4 regions of the Chryseobacterium sp. WLY505 genome follow, and region 1 is predicted to be linked to each of the others. Evidence: riboswitches for the same ligand, from Rfam matches in the RefSeq annotation. Region 1 holds a riboswitch; each other region holds the start of a gene.
What was found. A riboswitch is a leader RNA that binds a small molecule or an ion and turns the genes downstream of it on or off. The one in region 1 is predicted to bind cobalamin.

Region 1 (3,162 bases):
CCAATGCAATCAATGCGTCAGGAACAGTAATTGTGGGTTGGCAGGATGAGCCAACCGGGACAAGAAGTGGCGCAAAATGGCAAGATGGAGTAGAAAGCTTTATTACAGATAATAATGGGAATAATGTAGGAGAAGCAGGAGGGATTTCTGCAGATGGAATTACAATCATAGGGGCAGCAAATCCTAATCCTTATGTCTGGAATGCGGTAAGCGGGCTTACTTATATAACGCATCCTAATGCTTCTTTCAGCTTCAAAGGAGGAGCAACGGGAATTTCAGCTGATGGAAAAAAAGTAATTGGGTATTACAGAGCATTTGGAGCACCTCCGATGTCAGGTGAAGGCTTTATCTGGACCTCTGCCAGCGGAAGAATTAACCTGAATGATTATGCCGCGTCTTTAGGAATTGCTACCAATGGAGTCACGATGGGGCTTCCTTTAGCAATTTCACAGGACGGAAAGAAAATTGCCGGATCAGGGACAAATGCTTCTGGTCAAATGATTGCCTTTTACCTGGATACTTCTGAATATTTATCGGTGAATGATGCCGTAAAAGAGAAAAACAGTATAGGAATCTATCCTAATCCTGTGACTGATATCCTCTATTTTAAAGGAACAGGAAAAATAGAGAAAGCAGAAATTTATAATATGGTTGGACAAAAAGTGAAATCATTGGATGCTGTAGAAGGACAGATTGATGTTTCGGCTCTGTCAACAGGAGATTATATCTTACAATACTCTGTAAAAGGAGTACAACAGGAGCCTTATAAATTTATTAAAAAGTAACATATATAAATAGTAAAGTAGTGGGATGAATGGCTGTTTTCAATATTGAAAGCGGCCGTTCTTTTTTTTGTTTAACTGACAAAAAGATAACATTTTTAAGGCGAAGTGTAGTTTTTGGTGAATACACATAAAAAACTATCTTTGCAAAAATTTTGGTTTCCAGTATTTTGGAATTAAAAGGGAATCGGGTGTAACTCCCGGACTGTCCCCGCAACTGTAAATCGCAACACAAGTTTCTGCAAAAAACCACTGTTTTATAACGGGAAGGAGCAGAATGCGAAAGTCAGGAGACCTGCCGGAATTATAATTAAAAAAACATATTGCTTTCGGAGGAAAAGTAAAAAAGTATGGATATAAAAAGATCTTTAGTACTGCTTTTTTCATCTTATGGATGTTTTCTTTTTGGACAAGAGAAAACCATTGACACTATTTATGTCTTCGACAACCAGATGAACAGGGTGAAACTCTTTCATCCTGTAAAAACTATTACAGCAGAAGATGCTGAGAAAAACTCCAGTAATCTTTCTGAGCTTCTCAGATTTCAGTCACAGGTTTTTATCAAAGAAAATGGCCGTGGAGCCGTTTCTTCACCTTCTTTCAGAGGAACTACCGCCCAGCAGACTGCTTTTGTCTGGAATGGGATTAATATCAATTCTAATTTTTTAGGCCAGGGGGATATTAATAATATTGCTTTGTTCGGCTATGATCAGATCGGTATCAAAGCTGGTGGTGGAAGTGTAGTGTATGGAAGTGGTGCCATCGGGGGAAGTATTCACCTCAATAATACCCTTGATTTTAATAAAGGTTTCCATGGTTCCTTATTTTCAGAAGTAGCTTCTTTTAATACTTATAACAATTTTATAAAAGGTTCCTACAGCAATGATAAGTTTAGTTTTAAAGCTTCCGGAAATTATTCTGTAAGTGAAAATGATTATAAGGTCAGCGATCTGAACTATATCAACCGAAACGGAAATTATTACAATACAACGTTTAATGCAGGAGCATCCTATAAAATTACGGACGATCATAAGATCTCGTGGCAGAGCCAGTTTTTTGATTCTTCACAGCATTATCCGGTATATGAAGAAACGGGAACCAAAACGAAATATAAAACTCAGAGTGTAAGAAGTCTTCTTTCCTGGGACTGGAACAAAACGAAGTTCAGCAATTCCCTTAGAGCAGCTTATACGGAAGAGAATTTTCAGTATTTTGGTTCATTAAATCTACCTAAATCAAGTGGAGGAACCGGGAAGAATTATATTTTTAAAAATGATTTCAATTACTTTCTGAATTCAAAATGGAATTTTAATATCATCGGAGAGTTTCAGGTTAATAAAGGAGAAGGATATCAGAGCGGAATATCCAATGTCAGCAGAAATATAGGTTCCGTTTCAGGATTGCTACGATATTTTGCAACAAAAGACCTGCGTTTTGAGGGTGGATTTAAGAAAGATTTTGTAGAAGATGTAAAGTCCCCGTTAATGTATTCTTTCTCTGGAAAGTGGAGTGCTGCAAAGTGGTATGATGTGAGTGTTAATGTATCAAAAAATTTCAGATATCCGTCCTTCAATGATATTTATTACGAACCGGGAGGAAATAAAGATCTGAGACCGGAAACCTCTACCCAGGTAGATATGACCAATGAGTTCAAAGCAGGAGATTTTAAACTTACCCTGTCTCCTTACTATATGAATGTGACCGATCTTATTGTATGGCTTCCGACTGCTCTGGGATACTGGCAGGCATATAATGTCAATAAATCTGAATCTTACGGCCTGGAATCTCAGTTGTCTTTCAGTAAACAGCTGGGCAGCCATAAAATCCGCGTGAATGCAGGATACTACTATGCAAAATCTATTGATAAAGAAACGAAAATGCAGAGACCTTATGTTCCCATGCACAGAGGAAATGCCAGTATAGATTATGAATATGGTTTCTTTAAGTTTTTTGCACAAGGACAGCTGAATGGGGTTACTTATACGACAAGTGATGAAAAAAGATCTGATGCCATAGATCCATATTTTCTTTTAAATATGGGCATTTCGGCCACGTTAGCCAAGAAATATACCTTAGGGTTTAAAGTGAATAATCTAACCAATACTTACTATAAAACTGTTTCTTTCTATCCTTTACCGAAAAGAAACTATAGTGTGTATGCAGCAATAAATTTTTAATAAATTAAAATTGAATAAATTATGAAAATAACTAAACTTTTAACTGTCCTATTTGCAGTTGTATTATTGTTTAATATTTCTTCATGTACAAGTGATTCTGCCGAATTTGAAATTTCCCCGATCACGTACCAGAACGGATATTTTATCGCTAATGAGGGGAATTTTAACAGCCAGGGGGCTAAAGTAACATTCCTGACAAGAGA
Region 2 (3,162 bases), 180 kb from region 1:
TCTGGGCAGAAATGGTGTTGGAAAATCAACCTTGTTAAAAATTATTTTCGGAACTGAGTATGGTGATAGTCAGTTTATAAAATATGACAACACTATTCTGAAAAGTATGTCCGATAGAAAAAACAGAATTGCTTACTTACCTCAGAATCTCTTTCTGCCAAAATTTATAAAAATCAAAAACCTGATTCCTCTTTTTTGTAATCAAAAGAATACTGAGCTACTTTTTACATCAGAATTCGTACAGCCTTTCCTTCATGAAAAACCTAAAAATCTTTCCAAAGGTGAACAGAGAATTATTGAAACCTTGATGATTATTTATTCTGAATCGCATTTTATTTTACTGGACGAGCCTTTCCACAGTCTTTCTCCAAAAGTTTCTGCAGCATTGAAAGCTGCAATTATTGAACAGTCTGAGAATAGGGGATTCATTATTTCTGATCATAATTTTAAGGATGTTCTGGATATTTCTAAAATCACATATCTGCTTTCGGACGGTCATCTGAAACAAATACAAGATTTTAAAGAACTGCAACGGTATAATTATCTTCCGAAAAGCATTTAATTTATATATTTGAAGGATCAAAAAATTTTCATGATGACTTTCATAAACAAAGCATTCTATTTATCCGCTTTCAGTATTTTATCTATTGCTTTTGTAAAAGGGCAGACTAAAGTTCCTTTTGGAGTTGTAAAAGCTGAAGAAGGATATGCCAACGTACGCGTACATAAAGACGATTACCGAAAAATTGTAGATAAGATCCGTATGCGTAAAGGAGATGTATTTGTTTATGTAAAACCTGCTCCCGGAGAAACGGAATGGATCTGGATCAAATATCCTGAAAAACAGGATGACGACAAACCTTTTGTACGGTATGAAACTCTGGATAAAGAAGGAATGGTAAATAAAGGACGTATTGCGTATGTGGACGAGCTTCCCGCTTATACTCCATCCAAATCCAAAAACGGAAGATCCCTGATCTTCACCGACAACTCTGATCCAAAAATCCCTACTGCCCAAAGGAGCAAAGTGGTAATTGATATCTATCCGTCCAATGCCGGATACCGTAAAAAGGAAAAAGATGCAGATGGAAAAATTCTCACCATTGATAAAGTGAAACCATGGGGAATCGGGAATGATCTTCCTGAAGGTATGACTGAAATCAAATCCATCAGAGTACAGCAGCCCGGAAGAGGATCTGTTTTTGTAAGAGAAGCTATCAAAAATATGTTCCAGCCTACCATGGATTTTGAGAACATTGGAGTAACTTCCCTTGACAATGATAATATTTTCCTTTATATGATCAACGGTTCAGGAGAAAACAGATATACCACACTCTGGACGATTAAGAAAGGAAGAGTAATCAGCCAGATTATTTATCATAATCCGGAATAAATTCATTATTTTTGCATTCGAAAAGTTTTTACGCTTATTCATCACAGAAATTGGTTCTGCATCACTGCAGATTAAAAGGGAACCGTGTGAAAATCACGGACTGTCGCGCAACTGTAAAGTAACTGAAGTCTTTATCAAAGATCCACTGTGCGAGGCATGGGAAGGAGATAAATGATGTTACAAGTCAGGAGACCTGCCTTTTTCTTAAACATGTAACTTTCGCGATTTGAAGTTGTATTGATCTGATGGATTGTTTCAGGAATTCTATAAGTTCCTGTCATTATTCTGTTGTTTCCAATCATTTCCTATCGCTTTAATTAATAATGATATATGACTACAGAAGAAAGAATTGAAGCATCCGAAACCAGAATCTTTAAAGCGGTTTTCCCCAACACCACCAATCATTACGATACCCTTTTTGGAGGTACTGCAATGCAGCTGATGGATGAGGTAGCTTTTATCACCGCAACCCGTTTTGCCAGAAAAAGAGTGGTAACGGTAAGCAGCGATAAGATCGATTTCAAAAAGCCTATTCCTGCCGGAACCATTGTGGAACTGATCGGGAAAGTTTCATACGTGGGAAAAACCAGTATGAAAGTAAATGTTGAGATTTACACCGAACAGATGTACTCCTATGAAAGAGAAAAAGCAATTATAGGTGATTTTACTTTTGTAGCGATTGACGAATTCAAGAAACCAATCCAGATACTATAAATAAAATTTCGGGCGGCCAAAGGCCGCCCGAAGCTTTATATATTTTTCATTGAAATTACTTCAGCACTTTTTCTGTTTCCAGACTTTTACCCAATAAAAGCTCAAACGCCTCTCCCATTTCATCCGATGCTCTGCTGATCGCATTTTCAAGCATATTTCGGATTTGTCTTTCTGTCACTCCAGCTTCAGTCCAACTCTTTCCGGAAGTATGAGAATTTAAGATAAACGGCATGATTCTGTCGATCCCACACGCAAAAATAGCGTCTGGTGTTTTCTCATCTTCAAACTCCAGCCATAAATTAAAAAATTCAGTACGCAAAGGTTCATCCAGAATTCCAAAGATTTTCTGAGCAGAAGCTTTCTCTCTTTCAAACTTTCCTACCATGGCTTTTTCATCAAAAATAAAAGTATCTCCGGCCTCAATCTCTACAAGATCGTGGATAGAAAGCATTCTTATCACCCTTAGCAAATCTATATCTGCACGGTTTTTAGCATACGGATAAAGGATTTGAGCCAGAATAATAATCTGCCAGGAATGTTCCGCCGTATTCTCTCTTCGGGAATCGTCTGCATTATAGTTTCGTCGTTGTACATTTTTAAGCGCATCTACTGCCAGAATAAAATCGATCTCTTTCTGAATTTTCATCTTACTTCTTATTTCTGTTATATTGATCAGACGGATATACCTTTGTTTTGGTAATCCATTTATTATTTATTTTTTCTTTAGTGATTACTTTTACACTACCTTCTATACTCATATCCTCTTGTTTTTCGAGGACCTTTTCCAGCCCTTTATTCGGAATTACAGCATATTCTGTGGTAAAAAAATCACAGCACCCGGATTTCCCATAGGAAATAAGACGTTTACGCCGGGCATCAACATCAAAGATATCCAGGCCGTTTGAGCCCAGTTCTGTAAGTTCATCGCTTTTTACAAACCCCATTCTTGTTTTGTTGAAGACATATACGTCATAAGATGCCCCGCTGTAATTTCCCATATTTCCGTTCCTTACCGCAACATCTTCCGTTCCATCAAAATTAAAGTCATCTATAAT
Region 3 (3,162 bases), on a different contig from region 1:
CTTTGAACTCTTTACTGGACAAAAATTCAGAATTTATATTTCCACAGACACCTGATAAAATATCAAAAGCACTAAATGTAAAAACCGTTTTTTATGAAGATGCCAATGAAGAAAAATATGCAAAATGGACCATGAAAACAGGGCTGGAGCTTTATTGTGGTCTTGGGAAAAATAACGCTGTCAATGAGATGTTTTTCGAAACTTCAGACAATACATCTTTAGTAGTGGAAGGGCTTCCTTTTGGCCTTGTCCTGAATAAAAGTACATTACAGGATAGTAAAACCAGGTTCACTCAATACAATGCTAAAACACAAAAATTAGGAGCTGACAGTGAATTCCCAGGTGGATCAAAACTGACTTTTAAAAAAGGAAAACATTATGCAACATTGTTTTTTGACAGTAAAAACAGGTTGAAATCATTAGGTTTAACACCAACGCTTGTTGATCGGGCAGCCAATTAAATACTGGAAAATTAAAATAGTAATAACATCCGTCATTATCGACGGATGTTTTTATATCTGAAGCAGATTAACGTAAAGCGAAAGCTATATCGTCAGCCCATGGTTATTCTTTACCTCAGCCATCACAAACGTACTGTGGGTACTCCCTATGGAATCTACCGATCCCAGCTTATTGAATACAAAATCCTGATAATGCTTCATATCTCTTACCTGAACTTTCAGAAGGAAATCAAAATCTCCGGAAATATTGTAGCATTCGGCAACTTCTTCAATTTCTAAAATCTCTTTTACAAAATCATAACCTACAGATCTGTCATGAATTTTGAGTTTGATCTGGCAGAAAACCGTAAATCCGCGGTTCAGTTTTTCAGCATCAAGAACCGCTGCATATCTTTTAACAAAACCATCCTGTTCCAGTCTTTTTACCCTTTCAAAAACAGGGGAGGTAGAAAGGTTTACTTCTTTTGCAAGTTCCTTAACGGTCAGTTTAGCATTTTTCTGGAGCAGCCTGAGCAGCTGTAAATCCTTATCATCGAGTTGTTCCACAGAATATTATTCTTTTAAATGATTAAAACAGTCAAATGTACAGAATTATATACTTTAATTTTAATTTTTAAAAGTTTAATTTGCTTAATTATTTAATATTGATTGTAGTTTTATTCTGTATTGCTAATTTTACACAAAATTAAAAACTTTTACTGATGACCATGGTTAAAGGTAAAAGTACAGTTCTTTACAGATACTTCATCAAACAGGAAAGGTTTTACTTAAGGTAGATTAATAGGGAATCGTGTGCAAATCACGAGCTGTCGCGCAACTGTAAGTAACACACCAAAGGTTTCTGTCCTTGCAGATCCACTGCCAAAAGCGGGAAGGATGACGGAAACTGTTACAAGTCAGGAGACCTGCCTTTACTGAATTGACAATGCTTTCGCGGTCTGAAGCTTTGAGGTCATACAGATGATATATCGGATTCGGGTATTTTCTTTTGTAAAGGAAATTACGCTGTCTGCTATGTCATGACTTTCCTGAAACTTCTTCCGATAAAACATTACGAAGCCTTTTAAAGAACTTTCCCGATAAGTTGAATTAAAAAGTTTAAAAAAATGCAAACTCACATTCTTGGCTATCCGCGTATTGGTAGCAAAAGAGAACTCAAAAAAGCCTGCGAGCAGTATTGGTCAGGTAAAATCCTTTTGGAAGAACTTCTGAATACAGGAAGAACTATCTGTAACCAAAACTGGAATATCCAGAAAGAAGCAGGCATAGACCTTATCCCATGTAATGATTTTTCATACTATGATCAGGTATTGGATATGAGCCTTGTTGTAGGAGCAATTCCAACACGTTATCATGAAGTAGTGCTTAAAAAGAACAATACTGAGTTGGATCTTTATTTTGCGATGGCAAGAGGCTATCAGAAAGACGGATTGGATATCACTGCCATGGAAATGACCAAATGGTTCGACACCAACTATCATTATATCGTTCCGGAATTTTATAAAAATCAACAGTTTAAACTGAGCTCAGATAAGATTTTCAATGAATTTGCAGGAGCAAAACAAGCGGGAATCAATGCAAAACCTGTAATTATCGGACTGGTTTCTTATCTGTTATTAGGAAAAGAAAAAGAAGAAGGCTTCGATAAATTGGATCTGGCTGGAAATCTTCTTCCTGTTTATATAGAGATTTTAACCAAACTTCAGGATCAGGGTGCAGAATGGATTCAGTTTGATGAACCTTTTCTGGCGTTGGATTTAACAGAAAAAGCCAAAGAAACTTATCTTTCTGTGTATGCCGAAATCAGAAAACGTTTCCCGAAACTGAAATTTATTGTAGCTACGTATTTTGACGGATTAAAAGACAATGCATCACTTGCAGTTTCCCTTCCGGTGAATACATTACATGTTGATCTGGTGAGAAATCCTGAACAGCTGGATGATATTCTGAATATTATTCCGGAAAGCTTAAGTCTTTCATTAGGCGTAATTGACGGTAGAAATATCTGGAAAAATGATTATGAAAAATCATTGTCTTTCATCAGAAAAGCTGTTGAGAAATTAGGATCTGAAAGGATCTTCATTGCACCATCATGTTCATTGCTTCATTCACCTTGTGACCTTGATTTTGAAACCAATCTTAATCCTGAAATTAAAAACTGGCTGGCTTTTGCAAAACAAAAAGTGACAGAAGTCGTAACACTTAAAGAACTGGCTTCCGGAACGGAAAATGAACAAATTCTTGAAGCATTCGAAGAAAATAAAAAAGCCATTGAAAGCAGAAAAACTTCTTCTCTTATCCATAATGATCAGGTAAAACAAAGAGCGAATGCCGTTACTGAAAAAGACGCTCAGAGAATAAATACCTTCAAAATCCGTAAAGAAGAACAGCAGGAAGTATTGCAGCTTCCATTATTTCCAACCACCACTATCGGATCATTCCCGCAAACCACAGAAGTAAGAAGCTGGAGAGCAAAATTCAAAAAAGGAGAGCTTACTGCAGAACAATATGATACCTTATTGAAACAGGAAACGCAGAGAACAATCCGCTGGCAGGAAGACATCGGAATCGATGTATTGGTTCATGGAGAATTTGAGCGTAACGACATGGTGGAATACTTCGGAGAACAGCTGGAAGGATTTGTATTCACTAAAAACGGTTGGGTACAAAGCTACGGAAGCCGTTGTGTGAAACCTCCTGT
Region 4 (3,162 bases), on a different contig from region 1:
TAATGCCAATCTTGATCCACAGCTGAAACAGAACGGCCACATAGGAATTGCCATGAACAGTCAGGAAAGACAATCAATCATTGCGTTCCTGAAAACATTATCGGATAAAAGTTTTATATCCAATCCAAAATTTGCAGAATAATTTATAAAAACATGAAGAAGATTATAGTGATAGTAAGTTTGATCCTGTTGAGTCAGTATCAGGCGAAAACGATCAGAGACAGTGCATATAGTGCTCCGGAAACCTTTAGCAGATTCAATTTTGATGATGATTGTGATGCCTGTGGCTGTGCAGCAGGAAACGGATCTTCCGGGTTTGAATCTTTACTGAACCCGCAGTTTATCGGAATCAAATACTTTGCCCAGCATTATAAAGCGAAAGAGAACTTATTTGTAAAAGACCTTACCCAGGATCAGTATTTCAATACGCTTCAGCTGTGGGGGAAAATTCCACTGACTAAAAAGCTGAGTGTGTATGCGAGCCTTCCATTCCATTTTCATGAAAAGAAAACCCTCCAGGGTGATATCAGAATCAATGGAATAGGAGATCTGAACCTGATGGGAATTTACCAGCTGATGAGCTCTAAAGATAATTTCCATCACCTTAGCGGAGGTTTGGGCGTGAAAATTCCACTTGGGAAGTTTGATGAAAAAGGAGCATCCGGAGTGAATCCGAGTTTTCAGCTGGGAACCGGAAGCTGGGATTATCAGGCAGCTTTGAATTATAAATTTCAGAAAAATAAAGTAGCCGTATTGGTCAATACAGACTATACGATCAAAACAGAGAATAAAAAAAATTACCGTTTTGGAAACCAATGGAACTATGCTGCAACGGGTTTTTATCAGGTTGCAGGAAATGAAAAATCTATTTTTTCTGTAAAAACGGGAGTTCAGGGAGAAGTTTACGCTCAGAATAAACAATTTGATGAAGCCCTGCCCAATACTGCAGGAAGTGCTTTGTATGGAAAGCTGGGATTTGAAGCCTCTTATAAAAAGCTGAGCCTGGGAAGTGAAATCATGCTTCCCATGTACACTCATCTGGCGGGAGGAGATATTGAAGCTAAATCGAGATTCAGTGTTTTCCTGAATATTGGAATTTAAAGTGACACCCCAATAAATGATGTTAAAGCTCCTTCGGGAGCTTTAATTGTTTATGAATCATGATTTTAATTGGGGATTAGGAATAATTATTTATCTTTGCCGAAATTTGGTGAGCCCTAAAAAGCTCTTAAAAGGGAATCCGGTGAAAATCCGGAACAGACCCGCTGCTGTAAGCTCCGCACCAAAGTTTTTGAAGAATATATCCACTGTTTTTTAATGGGAAGGATTTCAAAAATGGAGTAAGTCAGAAGACCTGCCAGAAAATAATCGTTTGACGCTTTCGTGGAATAAAGCTTAGGACATCAATGATTCTGTGCAGTGACAGCTGTGCTTTGTCGTTGTATTCTTATACCCCATTAGCGTCTTCATTACCCTAAATGAGCTAATGGCGGCAAAACTAACTACTTCTGCAATTCATAAAGCTGTTTTCACAATATTGGTGATCACATCTCAACTTTTGTCTTCTCAAAACAGGAAAAAAGACAGCCTTCAGGAAGAGACTATTAAAGGAATCAATCTTTACAAAAAGAATTTTAAAGAAATCCTCCCGGCACAAATCCTACAGGGTGAGCAGTTGGAAAGACTGAACAGTCATTCCGTTGCAGATGCTTTACGATATTTTTCAGGTGTTCAGATTAAAGATTACGGCGGATTGGGTGGTTTGAAAACTATTAATATCCGAAGCATGGGAAGCCAGCATGTAGGGGTTTTCTATGATGGAATTCAATTAGGAAATGCCCAAAACGGGCTGGTGGATCTTGGACGATATTCTTTAGACGATCTGGAAGAAATATCATTGTACAACGGTCAGAAAAGTGAAATTTTTCAGCCGGCAAAAGACTTCGGCTCTTCGGGGTCTATCTATTTACAGCCAAAAACACCCGTATTTAAAGGAAATAGAAAAACCAATTTGGTTGTAAGAGCAAAAAGTGCATCCATTGACCTTTTTAATCCATCATTCCGATTGGAACAGAAAATTTCTGACAGGATTTCTGCCAGCTTCAGTGGAGAATTTATGCAGAGTGATGGAATTTACAGATTTCGTTATGCCAAGAAATATCCTGATGGACAACAGGCTTATGATACCATTGCCAAAAGACAGGATTCAGATATTCGGGCAAAACGTTTTGAAACTTCTCTCAACGGAACTTTAAATAACGGAAGCTGGAATATCCGTGGCTACGGTTATATTTCAAACCGTGGAATGCCGGCACCTATTGTGAATGGACGTTTCGGAGGAAGAGGAGCAAGGCTTTCCGATGAGAATTATTTTGTACAGGCCAATCTGAGAAAGAAACTGTTCCCGAAATTTGAAACACAGCTGAAAGCAAAATTCGCTTACGATTATACCCATTTTATGGACACGGTTCGTTCGCAGTCTATTATTTATACTGATAATACCTACATCCAAAGGGAGCTTTACCTTTCCTCTTCCAATATTTACTCAATCACACCCAATTGGGATGTCAGCCTGAGTGGTGATTTTCAGTACAATAATCTGGATGCCAATCTGGATAACTTTTCTTATCCTACCCGATACACTACATTGGTCGCATTGGCGACAACCTATCAGTGGAACAGATTCAAAATTCTGGGAAGCCTTTTAGGAACTTTTACATTTGAAGAAGTAAGAAAAAATAAAAGGCCGGGAGATGCCAGAGAGTGGACACCTGCCGTTTTTATGAGCTATCAGCCGGAAAAAATTCCGGAGCTTACCCTCAGAGCTTTCTATAAAAGGATTTTCAGACTTCCGACCTTCAATGATTTGTATTATACCAATATCGGAAATACCTACCTGAAACCGGAATTCACCAATCAATATGATATAGGATTTACCTATCAGAAGAATTATAACAACCGTTTCTTTAAAACATTTTATGCTAAAGTAGACGGTTACTACAATAAAGTACAGGATAAAATTGTAGCTGCTCCAAATGGAAGCATGTTCCGCTGGCTGATGATGAACCTTGGATTGGTTGAAATCATTGGAGCTGATGTTAATGTACAGACTGAAATGCAGCTTGGAAAAGTAACCCTCCGACCTTTGCTTTCTTATACATA

Region 2: it holds a riboswitch for cobalamin, as region 1 does, so the genes downstream of both, RAH34_RS00700 (acyl-CoA thioesterase) here and RAH34_RS01445 (TonB-dependent siderophore receptor) in region 1, are expected to answer to the same signal.
Region 3: it holds a riboswitch for cobalamin, as region 1 does, so the genes downstream of both, metE (5-methyltetrahydropteroyltriglutamate--homocysteine S-methyltransferase) here and RAH34_RS01445 (TonB-dependent siderophore receptor) in region 1, are expected to answer to the same signal.
Region 4: it holds a riboswitch for cobalamin, as region 1 does, so the genes downstream of both, RAH34_RS12705 (TonB-dependent siderophore receptor) here and RAH34_RS01445 (TonB-dependent siderophore receptor) in region 1, are expected to answer to the same signal.

What each region holds. Positions count from the first base shown of each region.
Region 1 covers NZ_JAVCWI010000001.1:322,591-325,752, reverse strand. Annotated here, with positions in the region: gene RAH34_RS01450 (T9SS type A sorting domain-containing protein) at 1-785, shown strand, start outside; cobalamin riboswitch at 922-1,100, shown strand; gene RAH34_RS01445 (TonB-dependent siderophore receptor) at 1,133-2,959, shown strand; gene RAH34_RS01440 (YncE family protein) at 2,981-3,162, shown strand, end outside.
Region 2 covers NZ_JAVCWI010000001.1:140,617-143,778, forward strand. Annotated here, with positions in the region: gene RAH34_RS00690 (ATP-binding cassette domain-containing protein) at 1-562, shown strand, start outside; gene RAH34_RS00695 (hypothetical protein) at 593-1,393, shown strand; cobalamin riboswitch at 1,428-1,609, shown strand; gene RAH34_RS00700 (acyl-CoA thioesterase) at 1,724-2,107, shown strand; gene RAH34_RS00705 (HD family hydrolase) at 2,163-2,753, opposite strand; gene RAH34_RS00710 (hypothetical protein) at 2,755-3,162, opposite strand, start outside.
Region 3 covers NZ_JAVCWI010000004.1:192,099-195,260, forward strand. Annotated here, with positions in the region: gene RAH34_RS11190 (hypothetical protein) at 1-461, shown strand, start outside; gene RAH34_RS11195 (Lrp/AsnC family transcriptional regulator) at 546-1,007, opposite strand; cobalamin riboswitch at 1,203-1,389, shown strand; gene metE (5-methyltetrahydropteroyltriglutamate--homocysteine S-methyltransferase) at 1,568-3,162, shown strand, end outside.
Region 4 covers NZ_JAVCWI010000005.1:141,437-144,598, reverse strand. Annotated here, with positions in the region: gene RAH34_RS12715 (cytochrome-c peroxidase) at 1-142, shown strand, start outside; gene RAH34_RS12710 (transporter) at 154-1,101, shown strand; cobalamin riboswitch at 1,192-1,377, shown strand; gene RAH34_RS12705 (TonB-dependent siderophore receptor) at 1,487-3,162, shown strand, end outside.